One region of the Pantoea sp. BRR-3P genome, then DNA from elsewhere that is predicted to be linked to it. Evidence: predicted binding sites of a transcription regulator. Region 1 holds the regulator's gene; each other region holds the start of a gene.

Region 1 (7,161 bases):
ACGATGACGATACCGAACACCAGTGCGCCCAACGTATCCATGGTCAGATAACCGTTGACGAAACCGCTGGAGAAAGCCGCACGCTGATACTCTTCAGTGGCCGGCGACAGGCCGCCAGCTGGCCAGATCAGTACGGCAACGCCAAGTACAATCAGTGCCAGAATTTTCAGCGGTGCGAGGAAATGGCCCACGGTATCCAGCAATTTGCCCGGATAAAGCGAAATGCCGATCACCAGCGCGAAGTAAATCAGGCTGTAGATAAACAGCGGCATGGCGCCATCGCCTGTCAGCGGAGCAATACCCACGGCAAAGGAGACGGTGGCCGTACGCGGAGTCGCAAATAGCGGTCCAACGGCCAGGTAGCAGACGGTTGCCAGCAGCAAACCAGCCGCTTTACCAATCGGTGAGCTCAGCGCATCAATGCCGCCGCCAACGCGCGCCAGCGCAATAACGGTGATCACCGGAAGACCTACAGCAGTAATCAGGAAGCCGAGAGCAGCCACCCAAACGTGTTCGCCAGACTGAATACCCACCATCGGTGGGAAGATAATATTTCCTGCGCCAACGAACAGGGCAAACGTCATAAAGCCCAGCGCCAGGATATCCTTGGAGGTTAAACGGTGTGTCATAAACTTCTGTACTGCCTGTAGCTGATGTTGCGGTGGAAGTTGGGTTCGTGTTGTCCTCTGGATGCGCTAAAACAAGGGCTTAACTGACAAGACCAGCGTGTTATACCGGTCAAAACGCCAAAGCGCAGGTGATTTAAACTACTTTTCTTCTGTTCGCAGAGGGATAAATCGACAACGGCGCAAATTAGAACGTTTATAGCGAAGAAAGGCAATACAGGATCGGAAAACCAGAAGGATATAACAAGATAGCGGCATAAAGCAGTGAATCACGGCGGATTAGCGGTAAAACACCCCAGATGATTTGCTTAAACTTTCCTCAGAGCGAAAGATTTCTTTGCATAAATCCGCCTGAAAATGCACAAAAGGCGCGATTTACGCGCCTGTTTGCTCAGGTTTACAGCATCACCAAACGCTTTTAGCGATATCGACCACCAGACGAATCTTCTGCCACTGCTGCGCTTCGCTCAGGCTGTTCCCCTCTTCCGTTGAGGCAAAACCACACTGTGGGCTCAGGCAAATCTGGTCCAAGCTTACGAACTGCGACGCTTCCTGCAGACGTGCTTTCACCTGCTGCGCGTCTTCCAGCTCGCCGGTTTTGGTGGTGATCAGCCCGAGAACCACCTGCTGATGGCCTGGCTTGAGGAAGCGCAGCGGTTCAAAGCCACCCGAACGCTCGTTATCATACTCCAGATAGAAGGCATCAATATTTACCCCGCCAAACAGCACTTCGGCCACCGGTTCATAGCCGCCTTCAGAGATCCAGGTTGAACGGAAGTTGCCGCGACACACATGCAGCCCAACGGTCAGATCTGCTGGTTTGCCTTCCAGCGCGCTGTTCAGTACGTGAGCGTAGATGCGCGCCAGTTCCTGTGGATCTTCACCCCGTTCACGGATCTGCTGCTGCTGTTCGGTAGAGCACAGATAGGCCCACACCGTGTCATCCAGCTGCAAATAACGGCAGCCTGCGTCGTAAAACGCTTTGATAGCATCTTTGTAGGTTTGCGCCAGATCGGCGAAGTATTGCTTAAGGTCGGGATAAACCGTGGCATCAATCACCTTACGGCCGCCGCGGAAGTGCAGCACGCTTGGGCTCGGAATGGTCATCTTCGCCACCGCATCGCCCGCAATGCTTTGCAGGAAACGGAAGTGATCCAGCATTGGGTGATGCGGATTAAAAGCCACTTTGCCGGTGACTTTCACGCCGTGGGCTTTGGTCTGTACGCCATTGAATTGAATGCCCTGCTCCGCCTCGAACAGCTCAACGCCGAGCAGATCGCCGAAGAAATCGAAGTGCCACCATGCACGACGGAATTCACCATCGGTAACGATTTGCAGGCCATTGGCGCGCTGCTGCTCGACGACATTGCGGATTTCACGGTCTTCAACCTGACGCAGTTGGTCAGCATTGATTTCACCTTTGGCGAACTGCTCGCGCGCCTGCTTGATAGCGGCAGGACGCAAGAAACTTCCCACGGTATCGGCACGGAACGGGGCTTGAGCTGGCATCTTCACTCCTTTAACCCCACGTATAATTACGACAGGGTATAATTTCATTGGGTTATTTTAGCCGTCTGGATGGCTACATGTCCAAGAAGAGTGCCACGCTATGCTCATCCCGGCAATAGAAGAAATTTCAGCTCACATGAAGGAATTTCATGATCAGATGCACGTTCTTCAATTTCCTTCAACGGCGGCACGCGCCTGTGCCATTTGGCTGTCCGATAACGGCAGATAACCGGCTTCGCTCACCCGCCGCTGTCCTTGTGGTGATAGCACCTGATGCAGGAAGGCATTGACCAGCGGCGGTAAGGGTTTGCCCGGCGCTTTATTCACGTAGATATACAGCGGACGCGACCACGGATAACGGCCGCTACGAATGGATTCGGCATCCGGCATCACGCTTTCGCCCGCCGGCGTATCCACCGGCAGCATTTTCACACCGCTGAGATGAAAGCCAAAGCTAGCGTAGCCAATGCTGTTCGGTGTGGCGGCGACGGCCTGTACCACCGCTGCGGAACCGGGAAATTCAGCGACATCCGCCCGAAAATCGCCGTTACACAGCGCCTGCTGCTTAAAGAAACCCCAAGTGCCTGAAGCGGAGTTGCGGCCGTAGCGCTGAATGCTGCGCGTCGTCCATGCGCCGCGACTCAAGCCGAGATCGCCCCAGTGCTGCGGCACCTGTTGCGCGCCACACAGTCGGGTAATGGAAAACAGCGCATCAAGCTGCTGCGGCGCGATATGCGACAGCGGATTGTCCTGATTAACGACCACCACCAGCGCATCCATCGCCACCGGAACCGCCAGCGGCGGGTAGCCGTAGCGGGCGATAAACAGCTGACGTTCATCACTCTGCATCGGACGGCTCATCGCCCCCAGCTGCGCCGCCCCCGCCGCCAGTGCGGTAGGCGCCGTTGAGGATCCCGCCGCCTGTACCTGCACGTTCACACCCGGTGACTGGCGGCTGAAATCTTCCCCCCACAACGTCATCAGGTAACCTAGCGTATCCGATCCCACGCTGCTGAGATTGCCCGTCAGCATAGTTTGTTGGGCGTGCGCTAAAGCAGAGCAAAGCAGCAAGCAGGAGAGCAACAGCGATTTCATGAGTGGTTCCGCAATTCAATAAGGGCTCTATTCTGTCGCGGCGCGATTTATCGCGCAATTAAATGCGTCATGGCAGCCAGCGAGGCGCGAATAGGTCGCCATGAAAGGCGTAATGCTCGTCAGTTAAGCATGCATCGGTCACCATGAATGGTGACCCTACGTGGATATCGCCGGGTTTTCGTAGGGTGCGCATTCATGCGCACCTGCATAAACAGGCATTTTTTTGCTTAAGTGAGCGGCATCACGCCATGAATGGCGCCCCTACGTTTGCGGAGCTGGGTTTTCGTAGGGTGCGCACCTGAATGCATAGGCAATAAATTGACTCACTAGGTGTTAACACGCTCTTGAGCCACGTTAGCCACAATCAACCGTGGCGGCAGAAGAAAGCTGAAGCAGGTTTCCTGATGCGGCACGCTGGTGATCTCCAGCCGCGCATTATGATGGCCCAACGCGTGTTTCACGATCGCCAGCCCTAGCCCGCTACCGCCGGTGGCGCGCGAACGTGCTTTATCCACGCGATAGAAGCGTTCAGTCAGGCGCGGCAAGTGCTGCTCGCTGATGCCGGGGCCGTCATCGCACACCTTAAACTGCGCGCCTTGTTTGGTACGCAGCCAGCTGATGTCGATACGCGTCCCTTCCGGCGTGTGGTTCACCGCGTTATACACCAGGTTGGAAATGGCGCTGCGCAGTTGCTCATCATTGCCAAATACTTTGAGATGCGGATCGGTATGGAAATGGAGGGTATGACGTCCCTGACTCAACGTTTCTGCTTCACGCTGCAGCAGCAGCAGCATGCCCGGCACATCTACCGTCTCTTTCAGATCGATGGCCGGCGCCGCTTCAATACGCGATAAGGTCAGCAACTGTTTTACCAGGCTGTCCATGCGGCGCGTTTGCTCTTGCATGGTGTGCAGCGCTTTGCTGCGCGTGCGCTCGTTCATCACTGCGTCATCCATCATCTCCAGATAACCCTGCAACACGGTGAGCGGCGTGCGCAGTTCATGACTAACGTTGGCAAAGAAGTTACGTCGCGCGCCTTCCAGCTGGTGCATCTGGGTAACATCACGCGCCACCATCAGCCATTGCCCTTCACTGTAAGGCATCACGCGGAATTCCATATGATGCTGATTATTGAGGATCTGCGTCAGCGGCGCGTCAAAATTGCGCTGACGGATATAGCGGGAAAACTCGGGATAGCGCAGTAAGTTGAGGATGTTCTGCCCGTTATCCTCTGGCCAGCGCAAGCCCAGATGCTGCTGCGCCAGGCCATTACACCAGAAAATGGTGCCCTCTTCGGTGGTGAGCACCACGGCATCCGGCAGCGATTCTGCGCCGCTACGGAAACGTTTGATCAGGTTACCCAGCTCGCGCCGACGCCGGCGGTTACGCAGCTGCATCTGATACAAACCGTAAAACAGCGGTTCCCAGCTGCCGCGCCCGGCAGGCGGCGTCATGGAGCGATCAACCCACAGCCAGTGCGACAGGCGCATGAGATTCCTGAAGTGCCAAAACAACACGCCGGTGACGGCAATCAGTAGCAGCCACGGCAGATAACCGAACAACAGACCGAGCACCAGCGCAGGTAAACACACCAGCGCCAGCTCAATCAACAATCTCTTCCAGGAGAGTCGTTCCAGCACGGTAAAAACTCCGTTTAGTAGCGGGCAGAGAAACGATACCCTGTTCCGCGAACGGTTTGAACCATGCGATCGTGGCCGGTGAGCTCCAGCGCTTTGCGTAAACGGCGAATATGCACATCGACGGTACGATCTTCGACATACACATTGGTGCCCCAGACGTGGTTCAACAGCTGCTCGCGACTGTAGACGCGTTCCGGGTGGGTCATAAAGAAGTGCAGTAATTTATATTCGGTCGGTCCCATCTCCAGCGGCGTGGTTTCGGACATCACACGATGCGAGGAGGGATCGAGGCTTAAACCCTGCATCTCAATCACCTCTTCCACCGCCATCGGTGAAATTCGGCGCATGACCGCTTTGATACGCGCCATCAACTCTTTCGGCGAGAACGGCTTGGTGATGTAATCATCCGCGCCCACTTCCAGACCACGCACGCGATCTTCCTCTTCACCACGCGCCGTCAGCATCATCACCGGAATGTCGCGCGTCATCGCTTCGCGTTTCAAATGTTTAATAAATTGAATGCCACTGCCACCGGGCAACATCCAGTCCAGCAGAATTAAATCAGGCCAGGGTTCGATCAGCTTACCAATCGCGCTGTCATAATCTTCCGCCTCAATAGGCTGGTAATCATTCTGTTCCAGCACGAAACATAACATTTCACGGATGGGAGCTTCGTCTTCCACAACCAAAATGCGCTTAGCCATTGTAACTCCTGCTAGTGTGACACCGTGTCACTGGGATTTGCGGCGCCATTATGCGTCAGTTTTATGACACTTTTATGAAAACCCCGCCCCGTGATAAATAGATAAAAAACAGAAATGTGACAAGCAAAATCCCCTTTTTTCGTTTGCTACTGAAGCCGTTATACTTGCGCATTGTTTTTATTTAGCAGGAAGCATACATGCGCATCATTCACACCGCTGACTGGCATCTTGGCCAGTTCTTTTACAGTAAAAGTCGCGCCAGGGAACATCAGGCGTTTCTCGACTGGCTGCTGGATCAGATTGTGCAGCATCAGGTGGATGCGCTGATTATCGCCGGCGATCTGTTTGATACCGGTTCGCCGCCGAGCTATGCGCGTGAAATGTTTAACCGCTTTGTGGTGGCGCTGCAGCCCTGCTGCTGTCAGCTGGTGCTGCTGGCGGGCAATCACGATTCGGTTGCCACCCTGAATGAATCGCGCGAGCTGCTGGCCTGCCTGAATACCCAGGTGATCACCAGCGCCACACCGCAGGGCGAGCAGCAGGTGCTAACGCTGAAGCAGCGCGATGGCGCGCCGGGCGCGCTGCTGTGCGCCATTCCTTACCTGCGCCCGCGCGATATTCTGCGCAGCCAGGCCGGACAATCCGGGCGCGAGAAACAGCTTTCGCTGCTGGAAGCGATCGAGCAGCACTATCAGCAGTGCTTTGCCGCCGCCCAGGCGCAGCGCGAGGCGCTGACGAACAAACTGCCCATTATCGCCACCGGCCATCTCACCACCGTTGGCGTCACCAAAAGTGACTCGGTGCGCGACATCTATATCGGCACGCTGGATGCCTTCCCGGCGCAGGCGTTTCCACCGGCTGATTACATCGCGCTCGGCCACATTCATCGCGCACAGCGCATCGCTAACAGCGACCATATTCGCTACAGCGGCTCGCCGATTCCGCTCAGCTTTGACGAACTTGGGCGTGAAAAGAGCGTGTTTCTACTGGAGTTCAGCGCCACGCTTGATGCCGTTACGCCGTTGACCATTCCACTATTCCAGCCGATGCAGATGCTTAAAGGCTCAATGGCGGAGATCGAACATCAGCTGGCGCAGTTCAGCGAGCGTGCCAGCGAACATCCCACCTGGCTGGATATTGAGATCACTACGCAGGAATATCTCAGCGATTTGCAGCGCCGCATCGAAGCATTAACAGAAAATCTACCGGTTGAAGTGCTGCTGGTGCGCCGCAGCCGCGAACAGCGGCAGCGCAGCCTGGAACGTCTGGAAAACGAAACCCTGAGCGAATTAAAAGTCGAAGAGGTTTTTGCCCGCCGCCTGGCGCAGGAAGAGCAGCTGGATGCTGAGCAGGCCGAGCAGCTGACGCTGATGTTCCGCCGCCAGCTTGCAGCGCTGGAGAATCCATCCGCATGAAAATTTTGACGCTCCGATTTAAAAATCTCAATGCGCTGCGCGGCGAATGGTTTATCGACTTCCGTCGCGAGCCTTTCGCCAGCAACGGCCTGTTTGCCATTACCGGTGCCACCGGCGCGGGCAAAACGACGCTGCTTGATGCCATTTGCCTGGCACTTTATCACCAGACGCC
Region 2 (7,161 bases), 790 kb from region 1:
CATGTCAGGTAAAGGCTGCATCATGCGTAATGCACAGCAGCGCCTGAAAGACACCTTGCCAACGCTGGAAGTGATTGGCAGCAACGCGGAAGATGCGGTGCCGCACACCTTGCGTAAGCTGTTCCTCGCCTAAAAAAACGGGCCGGTGATTGCCGGCCCGCTCTGGTTATACCAACTGTTTCTTGTGCTTATGTTCGCTCATCATGGTGAGCAGCAGCAGAATCACCGCCAGCACCGATCCGCCAATCATCACGATGAAGCCGCCATCCCAGCCGAAGTAATCTACGGTGTAGCCGACAATGGCACTCGCCGCGACCGATCCGCCAAGATAGCCAAACAGCCCGGTAAAGCCCGCCGCGGTTCCCGCCGCTTTTTTCGGAGCCAGCTCCAGCGCGTGCAAGCCAATCAACATCACCGGACCGTAAATCAGGAAGCCGATCACAATCATGCACAGCATATCGATGCCTGGATTGCCGGGCGGGTTCAGCCAGTACACCACGGTGGCAATGGTCACCAGCGTCATAAAGAACACGCCGGTGGCGCCACGGTTGCCTTTAAAGACTTTATCTGACATCCAGCCGCACAATAGCGTGCCAGGAATACCAGCATATTCATAGAAGAAGTAAGCCCAGGAGGACTTATCCAGTGTGAAGTGTTTTACTTCTTTCAGGTAGGTTGGCGACCAGTCGAGAATGCCGTAGCGCAGCAGGTAAACAAACACGTTTGCCAGCGCGATATACCACAGCAGCTTATTGGGCAAAACGTACTGCATAAAAATCTGCTTTGCCGTCAGCTCCTGCTCGTGGTTCTCGTTGTAATCAGGCGGGTAATCGTTCTTCCAGGCTTCAATCGGCGGTAGACCGCAGGACTGCGGCGTGTCGCGCATGAGCGCAAAGGCGATGAAAGCGATGATAATCGCGCAAAACGCGGGCATATACAGCGCCGCTTTCCAGTCGTTGAACCACGCCATACCCAAAAGGAACAGCAGCGGTGGAATGCCGCCGCCAACGTTATGCGCACAGTTCCATATCGACACAATGCCGCCGCGCTCCTTCTGCGACCACCAGTGCACCATGGTGCGTCCACACGGTGGCCAGCCCATGCCCTGGAACCAGCCGCACAGGAATAGCAGCACAAACATCACCATGATGCTTGATGTCGCCCACGGTACGAAGCCCATAAACAGCATTACCGCTGCAGCGAGGATCAATCCAGCGGGTAAAAACACGCGCGGATTCGAGCGGTCCGACACTGATCCCATAATGAATTTCGAGAAGCCGTAAGCGATAGAAATTCCCGACAGCGCAAATCCGAGATCGCCTCGCGAGAAACCTTGTTCAACCAGATAAGGTATCGCCAGCGCAAAGTTCTTACGCACGAGATAGTAGGCGGCATAGCCAAAAAATATTCCCAGGAAAATTTGCCAGCGCAGACGACGATAGAGCGGATCGACACGATCATCCGCCACCTGTGGCCGATGCGATGCAGGTTTGAAGATACTCAACATGAGTGTGGCCCTCCAGGGCGCGATATCGTTATGAATTCCCAGCAGGTTGGGGCAAATGCAGCAAAGGTTATAAACGGAAAGGCGATGTTTCCATTTCGCGCAAAGGATAGTGATGGTCACGTACGGTTACTGTGATATGTGACACATTTGTTACAGTTTGATGACGATGAAGAGCGATAAAAACCAGGAAATGTTGTATTTCGCGCATTTTACTGGGGTTATAAAGCGAAGCGATAACGATTAATTGGTGGTATTTTACGCTATTGTAAACCAGATAATTCAGCCCGATCGCGACAGTTTGTTTACACTAGCGCCACTGTTTATTTTGGGATCGTTACCGTGCTGTTACTGATCGTTACCACCATTCTGTGGGCTTTTTCCTTCAGTTTAATCGGGGAATATTTGGCGGGTCAGGTGGATTCCTGGTTCTCTGTGCTGATGCGTTTAGCGCTTGCCGCTATCGTCTTTTTGCCTTTCCTGCGCTGGCGCGGCTATCGTGCCTCTACCATCCTGCTGTATATGCTGGTGGGCATGCTGCAGCTCGGCATCATGTACTTGCTGAGCTTTGAAGCTTACTTGTATCTGAGCGTGACCGAGTTCCTGCTGTTTACCGTGATGACGCCGCTGTATGTCACGCTGATCTACGATTTACTCAGTCGGCGTCCGCTGCGTATCGGCTACGCCTTCAGCGCTATGCTGGCTGTGATTGGGGCGGCGATTATTCGTTATGACAAAGTGAGCGACCATTTCTGGTTTGGCTTGCTGCTGGTGCAGGCGGCGAATATCTGCTTCGCCATTGGCATGGTCGGCTACAAGCGCCTGCAGGAAACCCGCCCAATGCCGCAGCACACCGCGTTTTCATGGTTCTATCTCGGTGCGGTGATCATCGCCGTCATTGCCTGGAGCCTGTGGGGCAATCCCAACAAACTGCCTACAACGTCGCTGCAGTGGGGCATTCTGGTATGGTTGGGCGTTGTGGCTTCAGGTTTGGGCTACTTCATGTGGAACTACGGCGCCACGCAGGTGGATGCGGGCACCTTGGGCATTATGAACAATATGCATGTGCCAGCGGGCTTACTGGTGAATCTGGCGATCTGGCAGGAAAAACCGCACTGGCCGAGCTTTCTCGCCGGTGCCGCAGTGATCTTCGCATCACTTTATGTGCATAAACGCTGGGTGTTGGGCAGGAGTTCCAAAAGCAGCGCATAGAGTCAAAATCTCAGCGCTGTGTCGTAGGGTCGCCATTTTTGGCGACCCATTTACGCCTTCTTAACTGGCCCCGGCCGATGAATCATCGTCAAACCCTTCAGGAAATTACGCAGAATCTGGTCGCCGCACTCGCGGAAATTCTTATGATCCGGGTTACGGAAAATGGCCCCCACCTCAGCCTGCGAAATCTTGAAGTTCGCTTTCAGCAGCACATCCGGAATATCGGTGGTTTTCAGCGCAAAGGCGATACGCAGCTTCTTCATGAAAATATTATTGTTCATGCGACGCTCAATCGACGGTGCGGGCGCATCTTCACTCTTACCGCGACGGTAAAAAATCAGACCGTTGAGGAAGTAACCCATCAACACATCGGGCAGCTTGCGAAACGCGGCATCGTCATCCTTCTTCATCCACGCCTGCACATCTTCCAGCGGCACTTCACTTCCCGCTAAGGCAAAAATCTCCACCACTTTGCTATCGCTCAAATCCAGCATATAGCGCACGCTGCGCAGAACATCGTTACTCATCATGGTGAAACTCTCTTGGTCGCGGGTTGAGGCGGCGCATTATAGAGCAGGCGAGGCAGGGATAACAGCACAGGCGACATTCGCCGCCCCGCGTCATCAGGATGAGGTGGTTTGTAATGCGCCAGGACGCGCAGCATCGCGCACGAAAGGTAAGTGTTCACAGGCGTGCTGACGGGCAAAACGTACAAAGGCTTCCAGCACCGGCTGACGCTGCTCGCCTTCACGTACCGCAGCATACAGGCGACTCCACAGGCCCTCGCCCAGCGTTCTGGTCACCACCAATCCCTGATGCTCGAAATTCTCCACCACCCAATGTGGCAGCGCGGCAATGCCCATGCGCGCTGACACCATCTGAATCAGCAGCAATGTATTATCCACGCTCTTCAGCGCAGGACTCACGCCCGCCGGCTGCAGGAAATGCCGCCAGACATCCAAACGTTGACGCTGCACCGGATAAATCATCAGCACCTCTTCAGCCATATCTTCCGGAGAGATGTGATCAAGCTGCGCCAAAGGATGATCCGGCGCCATTACCAAACGCACTTCAAAATCAAACATCGGCGTGTAGAACAATCCGCTGCGCGGCAGAATATCTGAGGTTAATACCACATCCAGCTCACCCTGCTGCAGTGCGGGTTGCGGATCAAAGGTCACGCCGGATTTGAAATCCATCACCACCTGCGGCCAGCTTTGGCGGAAATTATTTAACGCGGGCGTCAGCCACTGAATACAGCTGTGGCACTCAATGGCGATACGCAACGTGGCCTGATGCGGCTCATGGCATGCCTGCAGGGCCTGCTGAATCTGCGGCAAAACCTGCTCGGCCAGCTGCAACAATATCTCTCCCTGCGGCGTAAAGCGTAGCGGCTGGCTTTTACGTACAAACAGACGAAAGCCCAGGCGCTGTTCCAGATCGCTGAACTGGTGAGATAACGCTGATTGCGTTTGATGAAGTTGGGAGGCGGCGGCGGCTAAAGAGCCGGTATTCCGTAACGCCTGCAGCGTCCGCAGGTGTTTGAGTTCGATCATGAGATTCCTTCACATCGAGATTGAACAAATTGCGCTTGAGGAACATACAGTACCCGCAGATTATAGCGGTGTAAACATCTGGACGGCTAAACATCTCAAGTAAGCGCTGCGGCCACTTTACGTTTGTCCAGCCACACCGCTCGGCGAAGGAAATTTGCCTTCGCTGGATGAACGTAAATCGGTTGTACCTAAAGAATATCTGGAGAACATCAAATGACCATTCTGAACCATACACTCGGTTTTCCTCGCGTCGGTCTGCGTCGTGAACTGAAAAAAGCACAAGAGAGCTATTGGGCAGGAAAAAGCTCACAGGAAGAGCTGCTGGCGGTAGGTCGTGAACTGCGTGCCCGTCATTGGCAACAGCAGAAAGACGCGGGCGTGAATCTGCTGCCGGTCGGTGATTTTGCCTGGTACGATCACGTACTGACCACCAGCCTGCTGCTGGGTAACGTGCCAGCGCGCCACCAGAACAAAGATGGTTCTGTTGATTTGGATACATTGTTCCGCCTGGGGCGTGGCCGCGCACCTAGCGGCGAACCGGCGGCGGCGGCCGAAATGACCAAATGGTTCAACACCAATTATCACTACATGGTGCCAGAATTCAGCCAGGGCCAGCAGTTCAAACTGACCTGGACACAGCTGCTCGATGAAGTTGATGAAGCGCTAGCGTTAGGCCACAACGTTAAACCGGTGGTGCTCGGCCCGGTTACCTATCTGTGGCTGGGTAAAGTGAAAGGCGAGCCGTTCGATCGTCTGTCACTGCTCAAAGAGATCCTGCCCGTCTACAAACAGGTATTGGCTGAACTGAAAAAACGCGGTATCGAATGGGTGCAGATCGATGAGCCTGCGCTGGCGCTGGAACTGCCGCAAGCATGGCGCGATGCGTTCAAAGCGGCTTACGACGTGCTGCAGGGCGAATGCAAACTGCTGCTAACCACTTACTTTGACAGCATCGGTCAGAACCTCGACGTAATTAAAGCGCTGCCGGTGCAAGGTCTGCACGTTGATCTGGTACACGGTAAAGATGACATCCAGCAGTTGAACCAGCAGATCCCCGCAACTTGGCTGCTGTCCGTCGGCGTGATCAACGGCCGTAACGTTTGGCGTGCGGATCTCAGCAGCTGGTTTGAACGCCTGCAGCCGCTGGTTGGCCAGCGTAAACAGCTGTGGATCGGTTCATCTTGCTCGCTGCTGCACAGCCCCATCGATTTGAGCGTGGAAACGCGTCTCGACGACGAGGTGAAAAGCTGGTTCGCCTTTGCATTGCAGAAGTGTACGGAGCTGGCGTTGCTGAGTAAGGCGCTAAATAACAACGATGCCGCCTCTCTGGTGGCGTGGAGTGCGCCGATTCGTGCTCGAGCCAACTCAACGCGCGTGCACAATGCCGCGGTTGGTGAGCGTCTGGCAAAAATTCAGGCGAAAGATGTAGAACGCACCAGCAGCTATACCGAGCGTGCCAAAGCACAGCGCAAGCGCTTCAACTTGCCTGCATGGCCGACCACCACCATCGGTTCATTCCCACAAACCACTGAAATCCGCGGTCTGCGCCTCGATTTTAAGAAAGGTAACATTGACGGCGCTAACTATCGCACCGGTATCGCCGAACACATTAAACAGGCGATTGTTGAGCAGGAACGTTTGGGCCTTGACGTGCTGGTACACGGTGAAGCAGAACGTAACGACATGGTCGAGTACTTCGGCGAAAACCTCGACGGCTTCGTATTTACACAAAATGGTTGGGTACAGAGCTATGGTTCACGCTGCGTTAAGCCGCCGATCATCATTGGCGACGTCAGCCGCCCTAAAGCGATTACCGTTGAGTGGGCAAAATACGCGCAGTCGCTGACCGACAAACCGGTTAAAGGCATGCTGACCGGCCCGGTGACCATTCTCTGCTGGTCTTTCCCGCGTGAAGATGTGACCCGTGAAACCATCGCCAAACAGATTGCACTGGCGCTGCGTGACGAAGTGGAAGATTTGGAAAAAGCCGGTATCGGTATTATTCAGATTGATGAACCCGCGCTGCGTGAAGGCCTGCCGCTGCATCAATCCGATTGGGCAGCGTACCTGGCCTGGGCGGTCGACGCCTTCCGCCTGAATGCCGCAATAGCGCAAGACAACACGCAGATTCACACCCACATGTGTTACTGCGAGTTCAACGACATCATGGATTCAATCGCAGCGTTGGACGCGGATGTCATCACTATCGAAACGTCACGTTCAGATATGGATCTGCTGGATACCTTTAAAGAGTTCGCCTATCCCAACGAAATCGGTCCCGGCGTCTACGACATTCACTCGCCTAACGTACCGAGCGTGGAGTGGATGGAAGAGCTGCTGCGTAAAGCGGCGCAGAGTATTCCGCAAGCGCGTCTGTGGGTGAACCCAGATTGTGGTTTGAAAACCCGAGGCTGGACGGAAACGCGCCAGGCTCTGGCTAACATGGTGAAAGCGGCGCAAAACCTGCGCGGTGAAAAAGCGTAATTGCGGTAAAAGTGGTTGTGTTAATACGTTGGGGCGCATGAGCGCCCCTTTTTTATTACGCGTTCGGCGCCACGCCATGCTGCGTGAACCACGCCAGCATGCGTTGCCAGCCATCTTTAGCAGAATCCGCGTGATAGCTCGCACGGTAATCGGCGTTGAAGGCGTGACCGGCATCCGGATACACCACGATCTCCGCTTTGGCATTGGCAGCATGCAGCGCCTGACGCATCTTATCAATGCTCTCCAGCGGAATGCTCTCGTCCTGACCACCGTACAATCCTAATACCGGCGCATTCAAATCCACCGCGATATCAATAGGATGCTTTTGCTGCTTCAGCGTTTTTTCACCGTCTAAGCGGCCGTACCACGCCACTGCGGCACGCACCTGCGGATTGTGTGCAGCAA
Region 3 (7,161 bases), 1.4 Mb from region 1:
TCGCCGGATGTTTTGCTGCCATCATAATTGCAATAGCATCATCATGACCCGGATCACAATCCAGAATAATTTTTCTCTGCGCCATTTCTCATTTCCTCTATTAGGGTTGGAATAACATGCATTTTTTAACTGTGTGATAAAAATGCTGTGTCAACGCTTTAACCCTAACAGCTAAAATTGTATGTTAAATATGAGAAATCTCACATCGGGAAACGATTATGAAAGAAATCCATAATGAAGATCTGAAGAGGAAATTAATTGAAAATTCAGACTATACAGCGAAATTTTCTGTTGAGGTGATGGCGGAAACCCGACTGCTTCATATCATGGCCGGTGATTATATCGTGAAAGAAGGTGAGCAACCGGCATACCTGTTTTATCTTGCAAGAGGCAGGGCGAAACTGTATGCGACATTAGCCAATGGACGAATATCATTAATTGATTTCTTTGCAGCGCATTGTTTTATCGGGGAGCTTGAACTTATCGATCAGCAGCATGAACCGCGTGCCGTTCAGGCGATAGAGGAGTGCTGGTGTCTGGCGTTACCCGTTAAACCTTTCCGGAAAAGACTGTTAAGTGATGCTATTTTTTTACGTCATATTTGTATTAGCTTAACGCATAAAAATTATCGGAATATTGTGTCGCTCATCAGAAATCAATCCTTCTCGTTGGTTAACCGGCTGGCGGCTTTTATCCTATTGACGCAGAATGGTGATGTTTATCACGAAAAGCATACGCAGGTTGCAGAATATATGGGGGTGTCATATCGCCATCTCTTATATGTCATTGCGCAACTGACGCAGGAGGGGTTATTAACTAAAGCCAGGTCTGGTTATATTATCAAAAATAAAGGTGCGCTTATTGAATTAGCGCGTGAGATGGAAGCAGAGGGCGCGCTGCCTTGAGGATTTATTTTTTATAATATTATTTTTAGCGGTAAATGATTTAGTGTTTTTCTTAACTAAATTGCATTCGATCTTCAACCTACCAACTAGTAGGTTTCCCTTGACTTTAAGGCTCTATCTCTTTAGTTTTACGATAAGAGTTATGCGTGTTGAATAAGTACATTGTTTAGGAAATTTATGCTGATAGAACGCTCACCCAAAGCCAGAGAAATCATCCTCCACACCAGGCAGTTGCTGACCTCGGGTGGCTATAACAGCTTTAGCTATGCTGATATTGCTGAATTGGTTCAGATTCAAAAAGCCAGTATTCATCATCATTTCCCCAGTAAAGTTGAACTGGTGCAAGCTGTCGTTGCGGAATATCGTGAGGAGGCCAGAATGGGAATGGCGGCGTTGGAGCAGAACCTCAACGATCCTCTGCTGGAACTGCAGGCTTATATCGATTACTGGTCAGCCTGTATTAGTGAGGGAACGTCTCCTTTCTGTATTTGCGTCATGCTTTCGGTGGAACTGCCTAAGTTGCCGCGAGAAATATCTTCTGAAGTGAGCGGGCATTTCTCCGATCTGGCCGATTGGCTCACAGCGCTACTGCGTAAAGGGGAAATCAGCGGCATTTTTCAGCTTGATGAGGCGCCAGAGACCCAGGCCAAATCTGTGATGGCAACCGTTCATGGGGCGATGTTGGCCGCCAGAGCGCTCGAAAACACAGCGTTATTCCAGGAGATTGTGCATCCAGTCATCAACAGACTTATTCATAAATAGCGATAAATCGCGCTGCTGGAGATAAGATTTATGACTGAAATAACTACCCAAAAATTAGAACAGCGACTGCAAATCATTGAGGATAAATTAGCAATATATGAGCTGATTGCTTCCCATCCGCCCAGCGCAGATACCGGTCTTGCCGAATATACCGCTGCTGTTTATATGGAGGAGGGCACTTTTAATCGTGGTGAGGAACTGGATGGGGCAAAAGGGGTCGATGCGATCGCTGCATTTATTCTCCGACCGGCACACGAGGAAGCGATTAAAAGTGGGCTTGCGCATTTTACTGGATTACCGCTGATTGATTTGCGCGGCAACAAAGCCATAGTGACCTCCTATTTACAGCTGTTGCAGCTGGATAAACAGGGTGAGCCGCGTGAAATGGCCAATCATGGTTACTCAACCGGCTATCGCATTCATCGGGTAGTGGTTAATCGCTGGGAGTTAGAACGTCATGAAGGGCGCTGGAAAATTCATAGCAGAACCCTTCTTCCAGTAGACGGCACAGATGCCCCTCGCGAGTTATTGGCGCGCGGTCTTTCCGATGTGCTTAAGGCGACACGTTAGTCTACTCGGCTGAAATTTCGTCGCTGTGCTGGGTGCAAAAAAAAAGTCTGAACGTGAGTTCAGACTCTTCTTCGGAATGTGGCGGTGAGAGGGGGATTGATTCGCTGCGCTCACCCTGCGGGCAGCGTCGCAGGCTCCGCTGTCCAACTGGCTGCGCCAGTTGTCAAACCCCGTCGGGGCTTCTCACCCCCTCTCTCTGCAGAATAGGCAAAAAAAAAGTCTGAACGTGAGTTCAGACTCTTCTTCGGAATGTGGCGGTGAGAGGGGGATTCGAACCCCCGATACGTTGCCGTATACACACTTTCCAGGCGTGCTCCTTCAGCCACTCGGACACCTCACCACATTTTTTTGCCAACCGCGCTGGGTCAACGGGGCGCTACTATAGGGAGATCGCTGAAAAGGGTCAAGCGCTATTTTCTCCTTTTGTTCTATCCGCTTAAGCTCTGAGCGTATTGCCTTCGGCTTGCTCACCCTGCCTGTTCTGTCATCAAATTATCCTCTCTGTGTCACAAAAGCGTCACCGCACTGTCGCAGACTTGTCCGCGGAAACATTTGGTTATATTTACAGCTAAGGATGCTTATTAATGAAATCCATACTTCTCTTTACGGTTACGCTGCTGACTTCTCTGATCGCGACGTTAGCAGTGGCAGATGATGCAAATTATTCACGCGCCGCCACCGGCGATATTACCGAGCACGGCGGCGCGCGTCGTCTGACCGGCGACCAGACCGAGGCGTTAAAAGCCTCATTAATCAATAGCACCGCGAAAAACGTGATTCTGCTGATTGGTGATGGCATGGGCGATTCGGAAATCACCGCCGCCCGCAACCAGGCGCGCGGCGCCGGCGGTTTCTTCCCCGGCCTGGATGCGTTGCCGCTCACCGGTCAATACACCCATTACTCGCTGGACAAGAAAACCCATAAACCCAATTACGTAACGGATTCTGCCGCGTCGGCTACTGCGTGGGCCACCGGCACCAAATCCTACAACGGCGCGATTGGCGTCGATGTTAATGGCAAAGATCAGGTGACGATTCTTGAGCTGGCGAAAGCCGCGGGTAAAGCCACCGGCAACGTCTCGACCGCTGAACTGCAGGATGCCACGCCAGCCGCCTTAATGGCACACGTCACCTCGCGCAAATGCTACGGCCCGGAGAAAACCAGCGAGCTGTGCCCGGGCAACGCGCTGGAGCAGGGCGGTAAAGGATCGATTACTGAACAGCTGCTGAAAACCCGCCCAGATGTCACGTTGGGCGGCGGTGCGAAGTCCTTTAATGAAACCGCCAAAGCCGGCGAGTATCAGGGCAAAACCCTGCGTGAACAGGCGCAGGCGCTGGGCTATCAGTGGATTGATAATCTGCAGGGCATGAATGCCATTCAGCAGGCCGATCAGAGCAAACCGCTTCTGGGCCTGTTTGCCGATGGCAATATGCCGGTGCGTTGGCAGGGACCGAAAGCCAGCTATCACGGCAACATTGATAAGCCGGTAGTGACCTGTGAAGTCAATAAAGATCGTCCGGCTTCAGTACCGACGCTGGCGCAGATGACTAAAAAGGCCATTACTCTGCTGAGCACTAACGACAAAGGTTTCTTCCTGCAGGTGGAAGGCGCATCGATTGATAAGCAGGATCACGCGGCGAACCCGTGCGGTCAGATTGGTGAAACCGTGGATCTGGATGAAGCGGTACAGGAAGCGCTAGCGTTTGCGCGCGAGCATGGCGATACGCTGGTGGTGGTGACCGCCGATCACGCCCACAGCAGCCAGATCGTTGAAAACGGCACCAAAGCACCGGGCCTGACGCAAGCGGTGAATACCAAAGATGGCGCGGTGATGACCATCAGCTACGGTAATTCAGAAGAGGATTCGCAGGAGCATACCGGCACGCAGGTGCGCATCGCGGCGTACGGTCCGCATGCGGCGAATGTGGTGGGATTAACCGACCAGACCGATCTGTTCTTTACCCTGAAGGACGCGATGGGACTCAAGTAAGGTGTTAAAACGGTCGCCATAAATGGCGACCCTACGATTTTCGTATGGTGCGCATTGATGCGCACCAAAATCACAATCCGCGTTTTGCCATTAAGCGTGCCAAATCTACCAGACGATTTGAGAAGCCCCATTCGTTGTCGTACCAGGCAAGAATCTTCACCAGATTGCCGCCAATCACCAGCGTTGAGAGTCCGTCGATAATCGATGAACGGGCATCGCCCTGATAATCGCTAGAGACTAATGGTTCGTCGCTGTAGCCCAAAATACCTTTCAGCGGGCCTTCTGCGGCCGCGGCTTTAAAGGCGGCATTCACCTCTTCAGCGGTGACATCGCGTTGCAGCGTTACGGTTAAATCGACGATCGATACCACCGGCACCGGCACGCGCAGTGAATAGCCGGTCAAACGCCCCTCCAGCTCAGGGATCACGCGGCCCAGCGCCTTTGCCGCGCCGCTGGAATAAGGCACAATCGACAGCGCTGCCGCACGCGCACCGCGCAGATCTTTCTCGGGCTGATCGTGCAGCACCTGGCTGTTGGTATAAGCATGCGTGGTATTCATTAACCCGTGCTCGATACCAAATGCCTGATGCAATACCGCCGCTGCCGGCGCTAAGCCGTTGGTGGTACAGCTGCCGTTACTCACCACAAAATGCTGTTGCGGATCGTAACGTTGATCGTTAACGCCGAGCACAATTGTCAGGTCATCATTTTTGCCGGGTGCGGAAATAATCACACGTTTGGCACCGCCGCTGGTGATATGCACGGCGGCTTTGTCGCGCTCGGTAAAGAAGCCGGTAGCTTCAATTACGATATCGACGCCGACATCGCGCCAGCGAATATTGGCCGGATCGCGCTCGCTGAATACGCGCACCGCTTTGCCATCGATGCGTAATTCGCCTTCACCGGCTTCCACTTCAGCGGGCAGTCTGCCGAGCAGAGAATCGTGTTTTAGCAGATGCGCGAGGGTCTTACTGTCGGTGAGGTCGTTAATGGCGACGATCTCAATATCATCGCTGCCAAGTGCTGCACGAAAAACGTTGCGTCCGATACGGCCAAAGCCGTTAATGCCGATCTTAGTCATGATTGACTCCTTTTCCGAAGATGCTGGAGTCACTGTAGGCTGATGCGCATCTGGCGTAAACGCCAAAAAAGGATCACTTTACGCCAATTTTCTGCAGTGAAAGCGCTGGCGATATTCTCCGGGTGTGAGATGCAGCTGGCGCTCAAAGCTACGGCGCAGATTAATGCTGCTGCCAAAGCCGGTGGCGAGGGCAATGCGCTCCAGCGTGTCGTGGCTCTGCTCTAAACGCTCGCGCGCAGCGGCGAGTCGCGCTTCGGCGACGTAACGCGCGGGAGGTACGCCGGTTTCACGGGTGAAGACGCGGGTGAAATTGCGCGGACTCATGGCGACACGTTCTGCCAGCTTTTCCACCGCCAGCTCGTCGGCCAGGTTTTCACGGATCCAGCGCTGCAGTTCACCGATTACGCCCAGTCCGCCCGGCGCTTGCAGGTGGAAGCGGCTGAACTGCATCTGCCCGCCAGGACGGCGTAAATACATCACCATATCCTGGGCAATATCGCGCGCCACGCTGAAGCCGAAATCCTCTTCCACCAGCGCCAGCGTCAGGTCAAAGCCTGAACTGACGCCGCCGGAGGTCCACATGCAACCGTCCTGAATATACAGCGGACCGCCTTCAACGTGGACGAGCGGATAGCGAGACTGCAGGGTATCGAGCAGGCGCCAGTGTGTTGTCGCCCGGCGGCCATCAAGCAAACCCGCCTCAGCCAATAACATCGCGCCGCCACAGACCGAAACCACACGACGCGCCTGCGGTGCCGCCAGCTTGATAAAATCGACCACCATGTTGCCCTCTTCGGCGGTGTCGCCGCGTCCGGTGATCATAATGGTGTCCCAGGCGTTACGCGGATCAACGTCCGCCAGTTTCAGATCGGCCAGTAAATTGAGGCCAGATTGGCCGTGAATCACCTGATGCGATTGGGTGGTAGCAAGGCTAACGCGATAGCGTTGTTGATCAACGCCCCCCGGTAAATGTTGATTGGCGCGCATCAGGATATCGGCGATGCCTGCGGCTTCGAACAACATGCCGCCGTCAGGCACAATAATCAGAAAGGTTTTCATGGCATAAAAAAGACACTTAAACGAAATAGGCCAAAGTGTCTCATGGGTTAAGCAGCTAGCACAACCTGTAGGGTGCGCATTTATGCGCACCTGGATGTCAGGTCGCCATAAATGGCGCCCCTACAACAGATCGGTGCCAATCCCGTAGGGTGCGCATTTATGCGCACCTGGATGTCAGGTCGCCATAAATGGCGCCCCTACAACAGATCGGTGCCAATCCCGTAGGGTGCGCATTTATGCGCACCTGGATGCCAGGTCGCCATAAATGGCGCCCCTACAACAGATCGGTGCCAATCCCGTAGGGTGCGCATTTATGCGCACCTGGATGTCAGGTCGCCATAAATGGCGGCCCTACGCTTAGGTAGCCGATTTATCCGCCACACCGATCCGCCACTGCTCCGGCGGTAAGGTGCCATTCACCGCAAAATCACCGACGATACGATCTTTATAGATACGGGGATTGTGTGAGGAGAGGGTGCGCGCATTGCGCCAGAAGCGATCCAGCGCCAGCGGTTTCAGCGTGGCCGATGCACCCAGCGCATCGAAGAGCGTCGAGCTGGCATTAAGCAGCAGATCGCTCACCACATTGAGCGACTGCGATACTTCCAGCTCGGCAATCGCCACCGCCTGGTTTTCCCGTTCCTGATCGCCACTCAGATGCGCATCAAACGCGCGTTGTATCGCGCTGGCGGCGTGCAGCACTATCGCACCGCTGCTGTAGGCCGCGCCGCGCAGGCGTCCAACCACCTGCAAAATCTGCGCATCCTGGGCGGCACGCGGCGCATTGCCGTTG

Evidence for each region. Region 1 encodes PhoB, which activates phosphate uptake and scavenging genes when phosphate is short. Its sites were predicted from a motif close to CTGTCATAAAACTGNCNNAT; they were not measured.
Region 2: a site for PhoB is predicted at 1,644-1,663, ahead of glpT (glycerol-3-phosphate transporter). Genes of this name have one in related genera too.
Region 3: a site for PhoB is predicted at 2,741-2,760, ahead of phoA (alkaline phosphatase). Genes of this name have one in related genera too.

What each region holds. Positions count from the first base shown of each region.
Region 1 is NZ_CP155066.1:3,046,436-3,053,596, forward strand. Features, by position in the region: gene brnQ (branched-chain amino acid transporter carrier protein BrnQ) at 1-629, opposite strand, end outside; gene AAGR08_RS14230 (cobalamin-independent methionine synthase II family protein) at 1,032-2,135, opposite strand; gene AAGR08_RS14235 (phosphate ABC transporter substrate-binding protein PstS family protein) at 2,304-3,230, opposite strand; gene phoR (phosphate regulon sensor histidine kinase PhoR) at 3,557-4,870, opposite strand; gene phoB (phosphate response regulator transcription factor PhoB) at 4,885-5,574, opposite strand; gene sbcD (exonuclease subunit SbcD) at 5,772-6,989, shown strand; gene AAGR08_RS14255 (AAA family ATPase) at 6,986-7,161, shown strand, end outside.
Region 2 is NZ_CP155066.1:3,840,747-3,847,907, reverse strand. Features, by position in the region: gene yigL (sugar/pyridoxal phosphate phosphatase YigL) at 1-133, shown strand, start outside; gene glpT (glycerol-3-phosphate transporter) at 167-1,507, opposite strand; gene AAGR08_RS17775 (carboxylate/amino acid/amine transporter) at 1,847-2,716, shown strand; gene AAGR08_RS17770 (DUF1456 family protein) at 2,767-3,246, opposite strand; gene metR (HTH-type transcriptional regulator MetR) at 3,340-4,272, opposite strand; gene metE (5-methyltetrahydropteroyltriglutamate--homocysteine S-methyltransferase) at 4,486-6,756, shown strand; gene AAGR08_RS17755 (dienelactone hydrolase family protein) at 6,812-7,161, opposite strand, start outside.
Region 3 is NZ_CP155066.1:1,613,355-1,620,515, forward strand. Features, by position in the region: gene rihB (ribosylpyrimidine nucleosidase) at 1-85, opposite strand, end outside; gene yeiL (transcriptional regulator YeiL) at 219-905, shown strand; gene AAGR08_RS07425 (TetR/AcrR family transcriptional regulator) at 1,083-1,667, shown strand; gene AAGR08_RS07430 (nuclear transport factor 2 family protein) at 1,698-2,237, shown strand; tRNA gene AAGR08_RS07435 (tRNA-Ser) at 2,490-2,577, opposite strand; gene phoA (alkaline phosphatase) at 2,822-4,228, shown strand; gene gap (type I glyceraldehyde-3-phosphate dehydrogenase) at 4,299-5,309, opposite strand; gene AAGR08_RS07450 (helix-turn-helix domain-containing protein) at 5,388-6,368, opposite strand; gene AAGR08_RS07455 (acyl-CoA dehydrogenase family protein) at 6,726-7,161, opposite strand, start outside.